2 regions of the Streptomyces sp. ATLC9 genome follow, and region 2 is predicted to be linked to the other one. Evidence: riboswitches for the same ligand, from Rfam matches in the RefSeq annotation. Region 2 holds a riboswitch; the other holds the start of a gene.

Region 1 (6,958 bases), on a different contig from region 2:
CGTCCTGCTCTTCGAGGACACCGGCGAACTGCTGCCCGACGGGCAGGTCGTCGCACCGCACCGGCCGACCGCGGCTCAGCCGTCGTACTCGCCCATCGGGGGGCAGGAGCAGACCAGGTTGCGGTCACCGTAGGCGCCGTCGACGCGCCGCACCGGCGGCCAGTACTTGTCGGCCGCCGTGACACCGGCCGGGAACACCGCCTCCTCACGCCCGTAGGAGTGCTCCCACCCACCGGCGAGCTGCGCGGCGGTGTGGGGCGCGTTGCGCAACGGGTTGTCCTGCGCGTCCCACTCCCCCGAGGCGACCTTCTCGATCTCGGCCCGGATCGCGATCATCGCGTCGCAGAAGCGGTCCAGCTCCGCCAGGTCCTCGCTCTCGGTGGGCTCGATCATCAGCGTCCCCGCCACGGGGAAGGACATCGTCGGGGCGTGGAAACCGTAGTCGATCAGCCGCTTGGCCACGTCGTCGATGCTGACACCGGTGGCCTTGGTCAGCGGGCGGACATCGATGATGCACTCGTGCGCCACCAGGCCGCCCGGGCCGGTGTAGAGCACCGGGTAGTGCGGCTCCAGCCGCTTGGCCACGTAGTTGGCCCCGAGCACGGCCACCTGGGTGGCGCGGCGCAGCCCCTCGGCGCCCATCAGTCGCACGTACGCCCATGAGATCGGCAGGATGCCCGCCGAGCCCCAGGGCGCCGCCGAGATCGGCCCCACGCCCGTCCCGGGACCGGCGGCCGGCTGGAGCGGGTGGTTGGGCAGGTACGGCGCCAGGTGGGAGCGGACGGCCACCGGGCCCACGCCCGGGCCGCCGCCGCCGTGCGGGATGCAGAAGGTCTTGTGCAGGTTCAGGTGGGAGACGTCCGCGCCGAACTTCCCCGGCTTGGCCAGGCCCACCAGCGCGTTGAGGTTGGCCCCGTCCACGTAGACCTGACCGCCCGCCTCGTGCACGGCCGCACAGATGTCGGTGATGTGCTCCTCGAACACACCATGGGTGGAGGGGTAGGTGACCATCAGCACCGCCAGTTCCTCGCGGTGTCTGTCGATCTTGGCCCGCAGGTCCTCGACGTCCACGTCGCCGTTCTCGCCGGTCCCCACGACGACGACCTTCATCCCGGCCATCACGGCGCTGGCGGCGTTGGTCCCGTGCGCGGAGGAGGGGATCAGGCAGACGGTACGGCCGGCCTGGCCGTTCGCCCGGTGGTACGCCCGTACCGCCAGCAGGCCCGCCAGCTCGCCCTGGGAACCGGCGTTGGGCTGGATGGAGACCTTGTCGTAGCCGGTGACCTCGGCCAGCCGCTCCTCCAGCTCGCGGATCAGCGTCAGGTAGCCCTCGGCCTGCTCTGCGGGCGCGAAGGGGTGCAGTGCGCCGAACTCCGGCCAGGTGACCGGCTCCATCTCGGTAGTGGCGTTGAGCTTCATCGTGCACGAGCCCAGCGGGATCATGCCGCGGTCCAGCGCGTAGTCCCGGTCGGCCAGCCGGCGCAGGTAGCGCAGCATCGACGTCTCGGAACGGTGCCGGTGGAAGACCGGGTGGGTCAGGTACTCGTCGGTACGCAGCAGGGAGGCGGGCAGCACCTGGCCGGCGGCCTCGTCCAGCGCCTCGGCGTCCCCGGTCCCGGACTCCACGCCGAAGGCGCCCCACACGGCGGCGAGCTGCGCGCGTCCGGTGGTCTCGTCGCAGGCGACGCCGACGTGGTCGGCATCGGTCAGTCGCAGGTTGACCCCGGCCTCACGGGCGGCGGCGACGACCTCGGCGGCCCGGCCCGGCACCCGTGCGGTGACGGTGTCGAAGAACGTGTCGTGGACGACCTCGACACCGCCCTCGCGCAGCCCCTGGGCGAGGGCGGCGGCGTAGCGGTGGGTGCGGCGGGCGATGGCGGCCAGCCCGTCGGGGCCGTGGTGGACGGCGTACATCCCCGCCATCACGGCGAGCAGCACCTGGGCGGTGCAGATGTTGCTGGTGGCCTTCTCCCGGCGGATGTGCTGCTCCCGGGTCTGCAGGGCCAGGCGGTAGGCCCTGGCCCCGTCGGCGTCCACCGAGACGCCCACCAGCCGGCCGGGCAGGCTGCGCGCGAACTTCTCCCGCACCGCCATGAACCCGGCGTGCGGCCCGCCGAAGCCCATCGGCACGCCGAAGCGCTGGCTGGAGCCCACCGCGATGTCGGCGCCCAGCTCGCCGGGAGAGGTCAGCAGGGTCAGGGCGAGCAGGTCGGCGGCGACGGTGACGACCGCCCCCAGCCCGTGCGCCTCCTCGATCACACCACGCGGATCGCGTACGGCGCCGGAGGCCCCCGGATACTGCAGCAGCACACCGAAGACGCCGCGTTCGGCGGCCTCGGCTGGGATGCCGTCGGAGAGGTCGGCGACGACGACCTCCACTCCGGTGGGCTCGGCGCGGGTCTCGAGCACGGCGATGGTCTGCGGCAGGCAGTCGGCGTCGACCAGGAAGACTCCCTGCCTGACCTTGCCGACACGCCGGGACAGCGCCATGGCCTCGGCCGCCGCTGTGCCCTCGTCCAGCAGCGAGGCCCCGGAGGTCGGCAGCCCGGTCAGGTCGGCGACCACGGTCTGGAAGTTCAGCAGCGCCTCCAGGCGCCCTTGCGAGATCTCCGGCTGGTACGGGGTGTAGGCCGTGTACCAGGCGGGGTTCTCCATGACGTTGCGCAGGATGACCGGCGGGGTGAAGGTGCCGTGGTAGCCCAGGCCGATCATGGAGTCCAGCACCTGGTTGCGTCCCGCCAGGGAGCGCAGTTCCGCCAGGACCTCCGCCTCGCTGCGGGCCGCGGGCAGGGCCAGCGCCTCGGTGCTCCTGATCACCTCGGGTACGGCGGCGGCCGCCAGCTCGTCCAGCGATCCGTAGCCGACCTGGGCGAGCATCTTGGCCTGCTCACCGGCGTCGGGGCCGATGTGGCGCTCCTCGAAGGGAGTGCCCCGCTCCAGCTCCGCGAGGGAGGTGGCGGGAGGAGTTCGGTCTGCTGTCATCTGGAGGCCTCCTGGTCTGCGCGACCTGCGAGGGGCACCGCGGCGCGGGTGCCCCGACGGCCTCCCCCTCTGTCATCGCGACCTGAGAGCTTCACCGGTCCGCGCGCGGCCCGGTTTTCACCGTCGGTGAGGGGGGCTGCGGCGTCGTCCGTCGTGGCCCGCCCTGCTTTCCAGAGTGACCTCACCCGCGCGGTACGTGAGCCTGAGAGATTCCGGGGAGGATTTGCTCCTTCGGCGCCTCCGGTGCTTTCACCGGAGGACTCTCCCGCTCGGGGTCAACAGCCACTTCAGAGCCTACCAGCGCCCGGTGGCGCCGGCCTTGCCTCGGGCGCCACGCCCTGCACGAGTGGCCGATGCGCCGAATGTGCCGTTTCGTTGTTTGTGGCGACTGTTCGCGAGCAGGCGCCTCTTCGTGCGAGGAGTTGGAGGGACCACCGTGCAGACCGACATCGACCCGCGGAATCTGATAGGCCTCAAAGCGTTCGACCGCGCCGGACAGAAGATAGGGACCGTGGACGAGGTGTACCTCGACGATGCCACCGGCGTCCCGGAGTGGGCGGCGGTGCGCACCGGGCTCTTCAGCCGAGACGCCTTCGTCCCGCTGGGGCCCAGCGAGGTGGTGGACGGGGAGCTGAGGGTGCCGTTCGAGCGCTCCCTGGTGAAGGAGGCTCCCGACTTCGGCGTGGGCCGCCATCTCTCCCCCGAGCAGGAACTTCGGCTCTACCGCCACTACGGGCTGGGCGTGCCCGGTGCCGGCCCGCCCGCCTCCGACGAGGACATGTCGTTCGGGCGGGTCGCGGGCTCCGAGTCCTGACCGTCCCACGGCGAAAGCGGCTCGGAGGGCTCCAGCTCCGGATCGTCCACCACGAAGGTGCGCACCCGTCCCGGCGGCGACCCGGGCCGCTCGAACCGCACCGTGACCCGCCCCAGACCGCTGCCCTGCACCCAGCCCGGTCCGTACCGCGCGTGCCGTACGTCCAGACCGGGCAGCCAGTGCCGGACTGCCCCCGCTTCCGCTCCCCTCCCGCCCCGCCCGGGCCCGTCCGCCGTCATGGGCGGATCAGGGCTCGGCGGCCGGACCGTGCCGGAGAAGCCGGCGGCCCGGGCGCCGGCCTGGGCGAACAGATCTTCTTGGGTGAAGTCGGCCAGTCCGCTCACCCCGACCCCCAGCAGCCGCACCCCGGCGGTGGTGTCCACGCCCTCGACGAGCCGGGCGGCGGCCTCCCTCACCACCGCCGGGTCGTCGGTCGGGCCGCGTAGCGTCTCCGAACGGGTGAGCGTGGAGAAGTCGTAGCTGCGGACCTTGACCACCACCGTGCGTCCGGAGCGCCCCGCCGCCCGCAGTCGCGCCACGCAGCGGTCGGCGAGCCGCGCGACCTCGGCCCGGATCCTCGCACGGTCGGTGAGGTCGGTGTCGAAGGTGTCCTCGACCGAGACCGACTTGGCGTCGCGTTCGGCGACCACCGGCCGATCGTCGACCCCCTGCGCCATCGCGTACAGCGCTCCACCGTGCGCCCGGCCCAGCAGCCGCACCAGCTCCGCCTCCCCCGCCTCGGCGGTCTCGCCGACGGTGGCTATCCCCGCCCGGCGCAGGGTCTGGGCGGTGGCGGGCCCGACCCCGGGCAGCGTACGCACCGGCATCGGCGCCAGCAGCGCCCGCTCGGTGCCCGGCGGGATCACCAGCAGCCCGTCGGGCTTGGCCTGCTCCGAGGCGATCTTGGCGAGCATCTTGGACCCGGCCAGCCCCACCGAGCCGCTGAGCCCGGTGGCGGCACGGATGTCCCGGCGCAGCCGCTCACCGACCCCGCGGGCGGTGTCGGCCGACCACCGCCCCGTCTCCCCTTCCGCACCGCCGGCCTGGAGATCCACGAACGCCTCGTCCAGGCTGAGCGGCTCCACCAGCGGCGACAGCTCTCGCAACAGCCTCATCACCACCTCGCTGACCCGGCGGTAGAGCCCGAAGCGGGGAGTGAGGTATGCGGCGTTCGGGCACAGCCGACGGGCCTGAGCCATCGGCATCGCCGAGTGCACACCGAAGACCCGGGCCTCGTAGGAGGCGGTGGCGACCACCCCGCGCGGCCCGAGACCACCGACGATCACCGGCTTTCCGCGCAGACTGGGTTTGGCCGCCTGCTCCACGGCGGCGTAGAAGGCGTCCATGTCCAGATGCAGGACCGTCGGTGTCCCTCTCACACCCGTGATGCTGCCCTACGCCACTGACAGGGGCGACGGCGGACCGGCCCCCGTGTGCCGCCCCTGGTCAGCCCGCCCGGTTGCGGCGGCGCGCCAGCTCGTCGGCCGGGTTGTCCCCGGCGATCGTCTCCCCGGTGTCGACCCGCTCGGCATGCAGCTGGGACAGGGCGGCCTCGACATCCCGCCACACCACGCCGACCGCGATCCCGAAGACCCCCTGGCCGCCCTGGAGGAGATCGACGACCTCGTCGGGCGAGGAACACTCGTAGACCGTCGCGCCGTCGCTCATGAGCGTCTTCCGCTCCAGGTCCTCGCCCCCTCGCGAGCGCAGGTGCCTCACGGCCGCGCGGATGTTCTGCAGCGACACCCCGGCGTCCAGAAGCCGCTTGACGATCTTCAGTACGACAATGTCGCGGAAACTGTAGAGCCGCTGGGTGCCCGAGCCGTACGCCGGGCGGACGCCGGGCTCCACCAGGCCGGTGCGGGCCCAGTAGTCCAGCTGCCGGTAGGTGATGCCCGCGGCCGCGCACGCGGTCGGGCCCCGGTAGCCGATCTGCTCCACCGCGGCGCCCTGCGTGGTGGGGGTGGAGCGGGCCGGAGGCCGTATGGAGGATCCGCGCAACGGATACGGATCGCCCGCCGCCCTGCTGTCGCCGGTGCTTCCCACGCCGACCCTCCGTCCTTCACGTCCCGCGGATACGCCCGGGACCTGCCCAATCGACGGTAGGCAGTCGCTCGGGGTGCGTCAACGATCGCCACACTCGGCACGCCGAGTGATAATCACCCAAGGGGTGGTTTCGCGTGTCCCCGTCGCGGGAATGGGTGCCGGAATGGCCCGGTGCCGGCGGCGCTCACTGGTTGCTGGTGCCGAAGTCCTCCGGGGAGATCTGGTCGAGGAACTCGCGGAACTTCTCCACCTCGTCCTCCTGCTCGTCCGGGATGGCGATCCCGGCATCGTCCAGCACACCGTCGCTGCCGTAGATCGGTGTCCCGGTGCGCAGGGCCAGCGCTATGGCGTCGGACGGGCGTGCGCTCACCTCCACACCGCTGGCGAAGACCAGCTCTGCGTAGAAGACGCCCTCTCTGAGGTCGGTGATCCGCACAGCGGTGAGTTCCTGGCCGACCGCTTCCAGAACGTCCTTGAACAGGTCATGGGTCAGCGGGCGGGCGGGCGTCATACCCTGCTGGGCGAAGGCGATCGCTGTCGCCTCCCCCGGACCGATCCAGATGGGAAGGTACCGGTCGCCTCCCACCTCTCGCAGGAGAACGATCGGCTGGTTGGAGGGCATTTCGACCCGGACACCCACAACGTCGAGCTCGTTCACACAGCAACCCTAGGACGTGCGCGCCCCCTTTGGGTAGTCGGGCGCCCCGTGACCCGGCCCGTCAGTCGGTGCGGTGTCAGCGTGGCCGCGCCTTCAGCGCCGACTGCACCAGAGTCGCGTGCAGTCGCACGGCCAGCGTCGCCAGCTCCCGCGCGGTCGTCTCGGCGTGCGCCCTGGTCTGAGGATTGCGGTGCCGCCGCAGTGGCGCCACGACCTGTTCGACCAGCCCGGCCTCCCGCTCCGCGGAAGCCTTCACCACCCGCAGATGGCGCGGCTCCAGACCATATCGGCCCAGGTCCGCGACGATCCGGGCGACGGCGACTGCCTCGGCGTCGTACGCACCGTCCTCCCCGGGACCGAGCAAGCCGTAGGACTCCCACTCCGCCAGCTGCTCCTCCTCCGCCTCCGCGGCGGCCAGAAGCCCGGCGCGCCCCACACGCGCCGTGCGGGGGCTCCCA
Region 2 (11,545 bases):
TGCTCCTGGGATGCGGACAGGCGATGTACGTCGCGCCTCAGTACGTCCCCCTGCTGGTGGCGGCGACGCTGGTGGGGGTCCTCGGCACGATGGTCGGAGGGCCCACCATGTGGACCTACCCCGCGAAACTCGCCCCCCCGGGGTCGAAGGGCCGCTACCTCGGCCTCACCCAGGCCGCGTTCGGGCTCGGCAGCGCGCTGGGGCCGGTGATCGGCACCTTCGGCTGGGACGCGCTCGGCAACCGGGTGTGGCTGGCCTGGGGTGCGCTGGGACTGCTGTCGACGCTGGCCGCGGCAGTCGCGATGCGTCCACGCGCGGAGCCCGCCCGGCACAGTGCCCCCACTGCCACACCAACCCCCTAGGAGGCGTTCAGTGGTGGAGTCCGACAACCGCCCGGTGATCATCGTCGGTTACACGGCGGGCTGGAAGCACGTCGCGCGAAAGCACCACCGCGACACCACGACGCTCTTCGTGGACACGCCGACGGCGGCCCGCGAGAAGAACCTGGCGGCGGTGCTCGCCACCGCCGAGGCTCCCTGCGAACTGATCACGGCCGACTACGAGGCCGAGGGCGCTGCGGCCCGGTTCCACGGCGAGTACGAGGGCCGGCCGCCGGCCGCCGTCATCCCCGGCATCGAGTACGCCGTGCCGTTCGCGGCGCGGCTCGCCGAACTGTTCGGCCTGCCCGGCGCGGGCCCCCTGGCGGCCGATCGGCTGCGCGACAAGGGGCTGCTCCGGGAAGTGACCGCGGACAGCGGGGTGCGCAACCCGGCATCGCGCCCGGTCACCCACCCGGACGAGGTCCGCAAGCTCATGGCCGAGACCGGGGGGCCGGTGGTCCTCAAGCCCGCCAACCGCCAGGGCTCGATCGGCACCAGGATCATCCGCACCGCCGAGGACGTGGCGGAGGCGTGGACGGAGTGCACCGTCCGTGAGCACCGGGCCATGGCCGCGCAGAGCACCGCACCGGTCCGGATGCTGGCCGAATCCTTCCTGTCCGGACCGGAGTTCAGTGTCGAACTCCTGATCCGGGACGGCCGTGTCCTCTTCGGCAACGTGACGGCCAAGTCGCTCTTCCCCGGCGATCGCCCCGTGGAGCTCGGGCACACCGTGCCCGCCGACATCCCCGCGGAGCTGAACGAGCGCCTGTGCTCGGCGACCGAGCACCTCCTTGGGACCGTCGGATTCGCCACCGGCTTCGTCCACTGCGAGTGGATCGTGGTGGACGGCGAGCCGCACCTGGTGGAGTGCGCGGGACGGATGCCCGGCGACGGAATCATCACGCTCATCGACCTCGCCTGGGGCATCGACATCACCCACGAATACCTGGCGGTGATGCGTGGCGACGCACCCCGCGCCGACCTGCCCGACCGCGCGGCCGGCGGTGCCGCGAGCTGGTTCGTCTCCGCGGAACCGGGCGAGGTCATCCGGGTCGAGGGCGTATCGGCGGCAGCCCGCCTCCCGGGGGTCGTCTCCGCCGACGTTCTCGCCGGGCCGGGGTCGGTCACCCGGGCGCTGCGCTCCGGCCGGGACCGCGTCGGCTCGGTCATGGCCACCGGCGCCGACGCGGCCGAGGCGCGCCGGCGCGCCCGGGGCGCCGCCGCGTCGATCGAGGTAGTGGTCCGGCCCCGAACCTGACCCGCGTACAGCACCCGCACCGCCACGGGACGCCGACGGTGGACGATCCCGCCCCATCGGCCCGCGACACGGCCGAGACCGTGTTGCGGGCAACCCCGTGCAATCACTTGACAGTGCAGGCAAAGGAGACCCGAACATGTCCGTGACCCGCACCGCAGTCCCGCGTCGCTTCCTGATGTGCCGACCGGTCCACTACGAGGTGTCGTACTCCATCAACCCGTGGATGCATCCGGAGAAGCCGGTCGACACCGGTCTGGCGATGCTCCAGTGGGAACGTCTGCGAAGACTCTACGAGTCGCTCGGCCACACCGTCGAGGTGATCGACCCCCTGCCCGGACAGCCCGACATGGTGTTCGCCGCGAACGGGGCGACGGTGGTGGACGGCAAGGTCCTCGGCGCACGCTTCCGCCATGTCGAGCGCACCGCGGAAGGCCCCGCCTACCTTGACTGGTTCACCCGGCAGGGGTACCGCGAGATACTGTGGCCCGAGTACATCAACGAGGGGGAGGGCGACTACCTGCCGGTCGGCCGCCGCATCCTGGCGGGCACCGGCTTCCGCACGGACCCGCGTTCCCACCAGGAGGCGCAGGAGTTCTTCGGCCTGCCGGTGACGAGCCTGACCCTGGTGGACCCGCACTACTACCACCTGGACACCGCGCTGGCGGTCCTCTCCGACACCGAGATCATGTACTATCCGGCGGCCTTCACCCCGGGCAGCCAGGCGGTTCTGCGGGAGATGTTCCCCGGCGCGATCCTGGCCTCCGAGGAGGACGCGGCCGTCTTCGGGCTCAACGCCTTCTCCGACGGTCTCAACGTCTTCCTCCCCGAGATCGCCGAAGGCCTCATCGCCGAACTGTCGGCCCGCGGCTTCAACCCGATCGGGGTGGACCTCACCGAACTGCTCAAGGCGGGCGGCAGCGTGAAGTGCTGCACCCTGGAACTGCGCTCCTGAGCCGACGCACGGTCGCGGCGGGACGGGCAGTGCTCGGCCCGCCGTGCGGGCGGACGGATACCGACTCATCATGATCGCCCGGGCGGGAGTGCCTGCTCGCCGACGCTTCACCCTCGCCCACGGACTCGGGGCACGTCCTGGCGGGGACACCACCTTGCGCCCGCTGGCCGTGTACACGGGACTGGACATGGCGACGGAGAAGCGGTGCTGCGGTGGGCAGGAAGAAAGAGGGGTGAGGCGGAGGCCTCACGAGGCGGGCCAGCCGGGTGGCTGACCCGCTGCGCTGCGCTTTCCGAGACAGCAAGTCCTCAGGCGGGCAGCCGTACGGCTGCCCGCCTGAGGACTCCGGAGCTGATCAGGTACTGTGCGGGTGCTCCGCCCGGCCCCTTCCCAGGGACTTCTCAGGGACTTTCCGTCGTGTGGACGAGAAAAGGCCCGACAGTTCCGAAAGGACAGGAACCGCAGGTCAGGGCGGCCCCTTCAGCACTCGATGACGTTGACGGCCAGCCCGCCGCGGGCGGTCTCCTTGTACTTGACCTTCATGTCCGCACCCGTCTCCTTCATCGTCTTGATGGCCTTGTCCAGGGAGACGTGGTGGCGGCCGTCGCCGCGCAGGGACATCCGGGCCGCGGTGACCGCCTTGACCGCGGCCATGCCGTTGCGCTCGATGCACGGAATCTGGACCAGGCCGCCCACCGGGTCGCAGGTCAGGCCCAGGTTGTGCTCGATGCCGATCTCGGCGGCGTTCTCGACCTGTTCGGGGGAGCCGCCCAGGACCTCGGCGAGGCCGCCGGCGGCCATGGAGCAGGCCGAGCCCACCTCTCCCTGGCAGCCGACCTCGGCGCCGGAGATGGAGGCGTTCTCCTTGAACAGCAGGCCGACGGCGCCCGCGGTCAGCAGGAAGCGCACGACCGTGTCGTCGTCCGCACCGGGCACGAACTCCATCGCGTAGTGCAGTACGGCCGGGATGATGCCCGCCGCGCCGTTGGTGGGCGCGGTGACGACGCGCCCGCCGGCGGCGTTCTCCTCGTTGACCGCCATCGCGTAGAGCGTCAGCCACTCCATGGCGTGCGCGGCGGCGTCCCCCTCGGCGCGCAGCCGCCGCGCCGAGGCGGCCGCGCGGCGGCGCACCTTCAGACCGCCGGGCAGGATGCCCTCCCGCGACAGGCCGCGGGCCACGCACTCGCGCATCACCCGCCAGATCTCCAGCAGCCCCGCGCGGATCTCCTCCTCACCGCGCCAGGCCCGCTCGTTCTCCAGCATCAGCGCCGAGACGGACAGGCCGGTCTCGCGGGTGGCGCGCAGCAGTTCGTCACCGGTGCGGAAGGGGTACTTCAGCACCGTGTCGTCGAGTTTGATGCGGCCGGCTCCGGCCGCCTCCTCGTCCACCACGAAGCCGCCGCCCACCGAGTAGTAGGTCTTCTCCAGCAGCGGCGTGCCGTCGGCGCCGTACGCGGCCAGGGTCATGCCGTTGGCGTGGTACGGCAGCGAGCGGCGGCGGTGCAGCACCAGATCGCGGTCGACGTCGAAGACGACCTCGTGGCCGCCGCCCCCGCCGTCTTCGGATCCGTTCCCGGAGCCGCTCTCATCGCCGCCCTCCCCGCCGGCAGTGAGCAGCCCCAGCCGGCCCGAGTGCCGCACCCGCTCGACCTCCGCCTCCGCGGCCTCGACGTCGACGGTGCGCGGCGAGTGGCCCGCCAGGCCGAGCAGCACCGCCTTGGGCGTACCGTGGCCGTGGCCGGTGGCGCCCAGCGAGCCGAACAGCTCGGCCCGCAGCGAGACGGTGCGGTCCAGTACGCCCTCCTTCCGCAGCCGGCGTGCGAACATCCCGGCCGCCCGCATCGGGCCGACGGTGTGGGAGCTGGAGGGGCCGATGCCGATGGAGAAGAGGTCGAAGACGGAGATGGCCACGGTGGCGGACTCCCTTGTCTGCTCGTGGTTCGCGGCCCGCCGGGTGCGGCGGGCGTGGGGTCCCGCGGGTGTGCGGGGCGGGGAAGCGTCGTCGGGCGGGAAACGGTGCCGGACGGTGTCGGCGGGCCGGGCGCGCCGCCGGTGGAGGCGGCGCACCCGGGTGCCGTGCCGGGGCCTTACAGGCCCGGGTACAGCGGGTGCCTGTCGGCCAGCGCCGAGACGCGGCCGGCCAGTTCCTTGGCCTCCGCCTCGTGGAACGAGGGCTTCAGGGCCTCGGCGACGACGTCCGCGACCTCGCGGAAGTCGTCGGCCGTGAAGCCGCGCGTGGCCAGCGCCGGGGTGCCGATGCGCAGGCCCGAGGTGACCATCGGCGGACGCGGGTCGTTCGGGACGGCGTTGCGGTTGACGGTGATGCCGATGGAGTGCAGGCGGTCCTCGGCCTGCCGGCCGTCCAGCTCGCTGTCGCGCAGGTCGACCAGGACCAGGTGGACGTCGGTGCCGCCCGACAGCACGGCGACGCCCGCCTCGGCCGCGTCCGGCCGCGTCAGCCGCTCGGCCAGCAGCTTCGCGCCCTCCAGGGTGCGGCGCTGGCGGTCCTTGAACTCCTCCGTCGCCGCGATCTTGAAGGAGACGGCCTTCGCCGCGATGACGTGCTCCAGCGGGCCGCCCTGCTGGCCGGGGAAGACCGCGGAGTTGATCTTCTTGGCGTGCTCCTGCTTCGACAGGATCACCCCGCCGCGCGGACCGCCCAGCGTCTTGTGGGTCGTGGTGGTGACCACGTCCGCGTACGGCACCGGGTTGGGGTGGAGACCCGCGGCCACCAGGCCGGCGAAGTGCGCCATGTCCACCATCAGCAGCGCGCCCACCTCATCGGCGATGCGGCGGAAGGCGGCGAAGTCGAGCTGCCTGGGGTACGCCGACCAGCCGGCGATGATCAGCCTGGGGCGGCGCTCCCGCGCCAGCCGCTCGACCTCCTCCATGTCGACCAGGCCGGTTTCGGCGTCGACGTGGTAGGCGGCCACGTCGTACAGTTTGCCGGAGAAGTTGATCTTCATGCCGTGGGTCAGATGGCCGCCGTGCGCCAGGTCCAGGCCCAGGATGGTGTCGCCCGGCTGCAGCAGGGCGAACATCGCCGCGGCGTTGGCCGAGGCGCCCGAGTGCGGCTGGACGTTGGCGGCCTCGGCGCCGAAGAGGGCCTTCACCCGTTCGCGGGCGATGTCCTCGATCACGTCGACGTGCTCGCAGCCGCCGTAGTAGCGGCGGCCGGGGTAGCCCTCGGCGTACTTGTTGGTGAGGACCGAGCCCTGGGCCTGGAGGGCCGCGACCGGGGCGAAGTTCTCCGAGGCGATCATCTCCAGGGTGGTCTGCTGACGGCGCAGCTCGGCGTCGACGGCTGCGGCGACGTCGGGATCGACCTCGTGCAGGGAACTGTTCAGAAGCGACATCCGGGTCTTTCCGATCGTGGTGGGCTGGCGGCGGAGGGCGGATCCGGGGCGGAGGAGGCGGGCGGGCCGCCGCTCACTCGCCGGTGAAGGCGGCGTACTCGTCGGCGGACAGCAGGTCCTCCGGCTCGTCCGTCACCCGGACCTTGAACAGCCAACCGCCCTCGTAGGGGGCGGAGTTCACCAGCGCCGGGTCGTCCACCACGTCCTGGTTGACCTCGGTGACCTCACCGGTGACCGGCGCGTACAGGTCGCTGACCGACTTGGTCGACTCCAGCTCGCCGCAGGTCTCACCCGCGGTCACCGTGTCGCCGGCCTCCGGGAGCTGCACGAAGACGACGTCGCCGAGGGCGTTCGCCGCGTGCTCGGTGATGCCGATCGTCGAGACGCCGTCCTCGGCGGCCGACAGCCACTCGTGTTCCTTGCTGTAGCGCAGTTGCTGGGGGTTGCTCATGGCGTGATTCTCCTGATCAGGGGTGTGGTGTGAGAAACGGGTCTTGCCAGGTGGGACGGGAACCCGGGCGGGTGGTGCGGGAAGGGGCGGTCGGGCGGGCGGTACGGCGGCCCGAGCCGTCAGCGCTCGCGCCGGTAGAACGGCAGCGCGACGACCTCGTAGGGCTCATGCGTACCGCGGATGTCCACCGCCACACCCTCGGTGCCCGGGGCGGCGTGGGCGGCGTCCACGTACGCCATGGCGATCGGCCTGCCCAGTGTGGGGGAGGGGGCGCCGGAGGTGACCTCGCCGATCACCGAGCCGTCCGCGCCGACCACCGCGTACCCGGCGCGCGGCACCCGGCGGCCGGCGGCGACCAGGCCGACCAGCTTGCGCGGCGGGTTCTCGGCGGCGGCCTCCAGGGCGGCGCGGCCGGTGAAGTCGCCGGGCTTGTCGAACTTCACCACGCGGCCGAGCCCGGCGTCGAAGGGGGTGGTGGAACGGGTCAGCTCGTTGCCGTACAGCGGCATGCCCGCCTCCAGCCGCAGCGTGTCGCGGCAGGACAGCCCGCACGGCACCAGGCCCGCGTCCGCGCCGGCCTCGGTCAGCGCCCGCCACAGCGTCTCGGCGTCGCCGGGCGCGACGAACAGCTCGAAGCCGTCCTCGCCGGTGTAGCCGGTGCGGGCGATCAGCGCCTCCACGCCCGCCACCGTGCCGGGCAGCCCGGCGTAGTACTTCAGGCCGCCGAGATCGGCGTCGGTGACCTTCGCCAGGACGGTGGGCGCCTGCGGTCCCTGGACGGCCAGGAGGGCGTAGGCGTCGCGGTCGTCGCGCACGGCCGCGCCGGTGAGGCCGGAGGCGTCGAGCCGCTCGGTGAGGGCGTCCAGCACCACCTGGGCGTTGGAGGCGTTGGCGACGACCAGGTACTCCTCGGCGCCCAGCCGGTAGACGATCAGGTCGTCGAGGATGCCGCCGGACTCGTCGCAGATCATGGTGTAGCGCGCCCGGCCCACGGCGACGGCGGACAGATGGCCGGCCAGGGCGCGGTCCAGCAGCTCGCCGGCCTGCGGACCGGTGACGGCGATCTCACCCATGTGGCTCAGGTCGAACAGGCCGGCGCGGGTACGCACGGCGTTGTGCTCGTCGCGCTCGCTGCCGTAGCGCAGCGGCATGTCCCAGCCGGCGAAGTCGGTCATGGTCGCGCCCAGGGCGCGGTGCACGGCGTCGAGGGCGGTACGGCGGGGGGAATCACTCATGGTGGGCAGGCTCCCGGGCGAGGTGGCGATGGCGTGCGAGGACGGTGGGAAGGACACGTCCTCCCCATCTGTCATCGGAACCTGAGAGGTTCGCCGAGAGTCGCCCGGGCGGGCCACGGCTTGCACCTTGGGTGGGGCGGCTCCCCTCGGAGCCGCCCGCTTTTCAGATCTGCCTCGTCCACACGGTATCGGGGCCTGAGAGATTCAAGGGAGGACTTGCTCCTTCGGCGCCCCGGAAACCGTCGTGACCAGCGTTTTCCGGGAACTCTCCCGTGCGGACTCGATCGGCCGGTATGCAGTTGACACGCTCATCATCGCACGCCCGGCGCGCACCACCCCCGGGCGGGCGCGAAGCCGCGCCGCCGGGCCCGCGACGAGAGGGGTGACGGGACGGGCACGGCACCGTGACACACCTGGTGAGCGGCCGTCTTGTTCACCGTCCCCCTTCTTGACACGCTCGGGGTGACGCCGCGAGCACGTGGCGCGAAATGGGGAGGGCGTATCCGGTGAGCAGCCTGGAGAGTGCTTGTACGGCACAGGGTGGAGCGCCGCCCCGGCGCAGGAGCGCGCCGCGGAAGGCAGTGCCCGCGGCGGTGCCGGCCGCCGAGCCGGGGAGCGCGGGCGGACGCGATCTGCGCGGCACGGCGCAGGTGCGGGTCCTGCGCTTCCCCGCCGGGGACCGGGTGGTCGTCTCCGGGCTGCCGGGCAGCGGCAAGTCCACCCTGATCCGCCGCGTGGTCGCCGACGGCGCGGCGGTGCGGATCGACTCCCAGGACATGCGGGAGCGCTGGGAGCGGCGGATGCCCGCCCGGCTGCCGTACGCCGTCTACCGCCCCCTGGTGAGGATCGCGCACTACCTCGCGCTGCGGCGGGCCCTGGCCTCGGACGCCGGCGTGGTGGTGCACGACTGCGGAGCCCAGGGCTGGGTGCGCCGCTGGCTGGCCCGGGACGCGCGGCGGCGCGGGCGGGCCGTGCACCTGCTGCTGCTGGACGTACCGCCCCGGGTGGCGCTGGCCGGCCAGGCGGCACGGGGGCGGGGGGTCTCGGCGTACGCCTTCGCCCGGCACCGGCGGGCGGTGCGCCGTCTGGTGGCGGACGCGGAGGCCGGGCGGCTGCACCCGGGCTGCGTCGCGTCGGTGCTGCTGGACCGGACGGCGGCAGGGGCGCTGAGCGCGGTGGAGTTCGAGTGACCCCCGCGGCCCCGCGGCCCCCGCGTCCCACGGCATCCGCACCCCGTGGAGGCGGGCGCGGCCGGCGGGCGGACGCACCCGCCCGGCGCCGATAAGGTTTTCCCATGACCATCCCGCAGCAGTACGGACCGGGGCACGGCGGCGACTGGCCCGGCAACGAGCTGGAGGAGACCCTCGCCGCCTCCCTCGGCGCCCCCGGAGCGGGCGCCCGGCTGCTGGAGGTGCTCGGGCGCAGCAGTCTGTGGGTGCCGCTGCCCGAGGGCGGCGGGCCGGCCAGCCCCAGTCTGGACCTGCCCACGATCCAGCTCGACGGGGCGCCCTACGTCCCCGTCTTCAGCTCCGAGCGGCAGTTCCGGCAGTGCGCCGGCTCGCACCTGCCCTTCGCCGTCGCGCCCGCGCGGGAGTTCGCCCGCGGCCTGCCGCCGCAGGTGGGCATCGCGGTCAACCCCGGTGGCGCCGTCGGTGTCCCCCTGCCCCCGGACGCCGTGGCCCAACTGTGCCGGGAGGGCGGGGCCGAGGGGATTCCGGGAATGGCGAGCGGCGCCCGGGTCCGGCTCTTCGAGCCCGACTGGCAGGAGGAGCCGGTGGACTTCCTGGCCGCCGCGGCCGGTGAGTTCGCGGTGCTGGCGCAGGTCCGCACCGCGCGCCGCGGCCTGGCCAGCGCCGAGGGCGACCCGCCCGCGCTGTTCGTCGGAGTGGAGCTCGACCTGCTGGACCCGCAGGCCCGTGCGGCGGCGCACGACGCGCTCGGCCGCGCGCTGGGCCGGGAGCCGGTGCGCTGGCCGGTGCAGATGGTGCTGCTGGACGCGGCCCAGGATCCGGTCGTGGACTGGATGCGCCAGTGCGTGCGGCCCTTCTACACCCGCCAGGACCGGCCGTACTGACGTCCGGGCCGCCCGGCCTCCCGTGCGGCCCTGCCCCGGGGCCCGCGCCCGGAGCGGGGCGAGTGGTCCGGACCCTGTCGGGCACGGACCGTAAGCTGGTTGGATGTCGGGACGGGACGGGACGCACGCGCGGCCCGGTGAGCGAGGACGACGCGAGAAGGGGCGGCCCACGTGAGCGCGGGTGGAAGCGTTGAGCAACTGCTGCGGCAGGTGGCGCCCGGGCGGTACGACACCTATGAAGCGCTGCTGCACGCCCTCGCCTCCGGTCAGGTGTGGATGCTGCTCTGGCACGGCCAGGCCGGCTCCCCCGACGCCCAGTACGGGAACATGGAGGTCGCCGGGCACGGCTACGCGCCCTGTGTGACCTCCGGGCACGAGCTGGCCTCCTCCGGCTGGAGCAGGGCCCACGAGGTGGTCGGCGGACGCGACGTCGCCGCCGCCCTCTTCCCCGACCGCTGGGGACTGTGGCTCAACCCGCACGCGCCCGGAGGCGGCGTCGGCATCCCCTGGCTGGACCTGCGCCGGATCGCCGGCGGACTGGAGAGGCTGCCCGCCGGGCCGCTGCGCATCGGCGAACCGACCGTGGACGTACCGAACTTCTACGCCCAACTGGTGCACAACGCCCACCGCACGCCCGCGGTGCGCACCCTGCGCCGGGCCTGGGTGCAGCCCGCTCTGGGCGCCCCGCGCCTGGTGATCGGGCTCGATCTGTACGACTTCGCGCCGCAGGCGGTGGAGTCGGTACGGGCGATGATGCGGCAGTCGGTGGCCTCGGTGCCGGAGGGACTGGCGGTCTCCACGGTGTCGATGTCGGACGAGTACGACCCGGTCGCCATGTGGCTGCGGGCCAACTCCCGGCCGTTCTTCGACCGCGACGCCCACGCCGCCGTCCCCGCGGCGGCCCCCGGACACGGCTACGGCTACCCCCGCCCCCGCTGACGCGACCTCACCGCCCGGCCCCATCCGCCCGCCCGGCCCGGGGCGGCGCGTCGGTGCGCCCGGGGCTCCCCGGCGCCGGCCCCCAGTCCACCGGAGATCGGTGGTTTCATCCGGTATCAATGCTTTGACCTGCGCCGCCGCCGTTCCGGGCACCAGGGTCTCAGGTCTATATCACCGACATGCGGACAGTTCACACCGATGGTTGGGCGCAGTACTGTTCGGGCGACCAGCAGTCAAACCGTCACCGACCCCTGAGGTGGAACATGCGAATAACCGGTTCCAGGGTCGTCCAGACGATCGCGGCGACCCTCGCGGTTGGTGTGATCGCCACTGGATGTGCCAGTGAACGAGGCGAGGAGAACGAGGGCAAGGGTGGTGACACCTTCGTCTTCGGCGCCGCCGGGGACCCGGGCTCCCTGGACCCGGCACTGGCCAGTGACGGTGAGACGTTCCGGGTCACCCGCCAGGCCTTCGAGGCGCTGATCGAGCACGAGCCGGGCGGCAGCAAGCTGGTCGGCGGCCTCGCGGAGTCGTGGGAGGCCGACGAGAGCGGTACCGAGTGGACCTTCAATCTCCGCGAGGGGGTGAAGTTCCACGACGGCGAGGAGCTGACCGCCGAGGCGGTGTGCAAGAACTACGACCACTGGTTCAACTGGACCGGCACGTACCAGGAGATCGCGGTCTCCTACTACTGGCAGAAGATCTTCGGCGGCTTCGCGGAGAACGAGAACAAGGACACGTCCGAGGCCAACTACAAGGGCTGCGAGGCGAAGGACGAGCTGACCGCCGTCATCAGCGTGCACGAGGCCACCGCCAACCTGCCCGGCGGCTTCTCGCTCCAGGCGCTGGCCATCCACTCCCCGAAGGCCATCGACGCCTACAAGGAGGAGGAGCTGAGCG

What was found. A riboswitch is a leader RNA that binds a small molecule or an ion and turns the genes downstream of it on or off. The one in region 2 is predicted to bind glycine.
Region 1: another riboswitch for glycine. It lies ahead of gcvP (aminomethyl-transferring glycine dehydrogenase); the one in region 2 lies ahead of gcvT (glycine cleavage system aminomethyltransferase GcvT).

Annotation. Positions count from the first base shown of each region.
Region 1 covers NZ_JBXUOY010000246.1:371-7,328, forward strand. Annotated here, with positions in the region: gene AC2CJA_RS21270 (DUF5999 family protein) at 1-133, shown strand, start outside; gene gcvP (aminomethyl-transferring glycine dehydrogenase) at 76-2,982, opposite strand; glycine riboswitch at 3,163-3,260, opposite strand; gene AC2CJA_RS21280 (PRC-barrel domain-containing protein) at 3,419-3,796, shown strand; gene AC2CJA_RS21285 (DNA polymerase IV) at 3,712-5,175, opposite strand; gene AC2CJA_RS21290 (MerR family transcriptional regulator) at 5,243-5,842, opposite strand; gene AC2CJA_RS21295 (bifunctional nuclease family protein) at 6,027-6,500, opposite strand; gene ftsR (transcriptional regulator FtsR) at 6,577-6,958, opposite strand, start outside.
Region 2 covers NZ_JBXUOY010000008.1:23,843-35,387, reverse strand. Annotated here, with positions in the region: gene AC2CJA_RS01975 (MFS transporter) at 1-362, shown strand, start outside; gene AC2CJA_RS01970 (ATP-grasp domain-containing protein) at 373-1,638, shown strand; gene ddaH (dimethylargininase) at 1,775-2,590, shown strand; gene AC2CJA_RS01960 (L-serine ammonia-lyase) at 3,071-4,501, opposite strand; gene glyA (serine hydroxymethyltransferase) at 4,678-5,946, opposite strand; gene gcvH (glycine cleavage system protein GcvH) at 6,020-6,397, opposite strand; gene gcvT (glycine cleavage system aminomethyltransferase GcvT) at 6,517-7,632, opposite strand; glycine riboswitch at 7,806-7,915, opposite strand; gene AC2CJA_RS01940 (AAA family ATPase) at 8,121-8,822, shown strand; gene AC2CJA_RS01935 (enhanced serine sensitivity protein SseB) at 8,927-9,706, shown strand; gene AC2CJA_RS01930 (enhanced serine sensitivity protein SseB C-terminal domain-containing protein) at 9,878-10,645, shown strand; gene AC2CJA_RS01925 (ABC transporter substrate-binding protein) at 10,909-11,545, shown strand, end outside.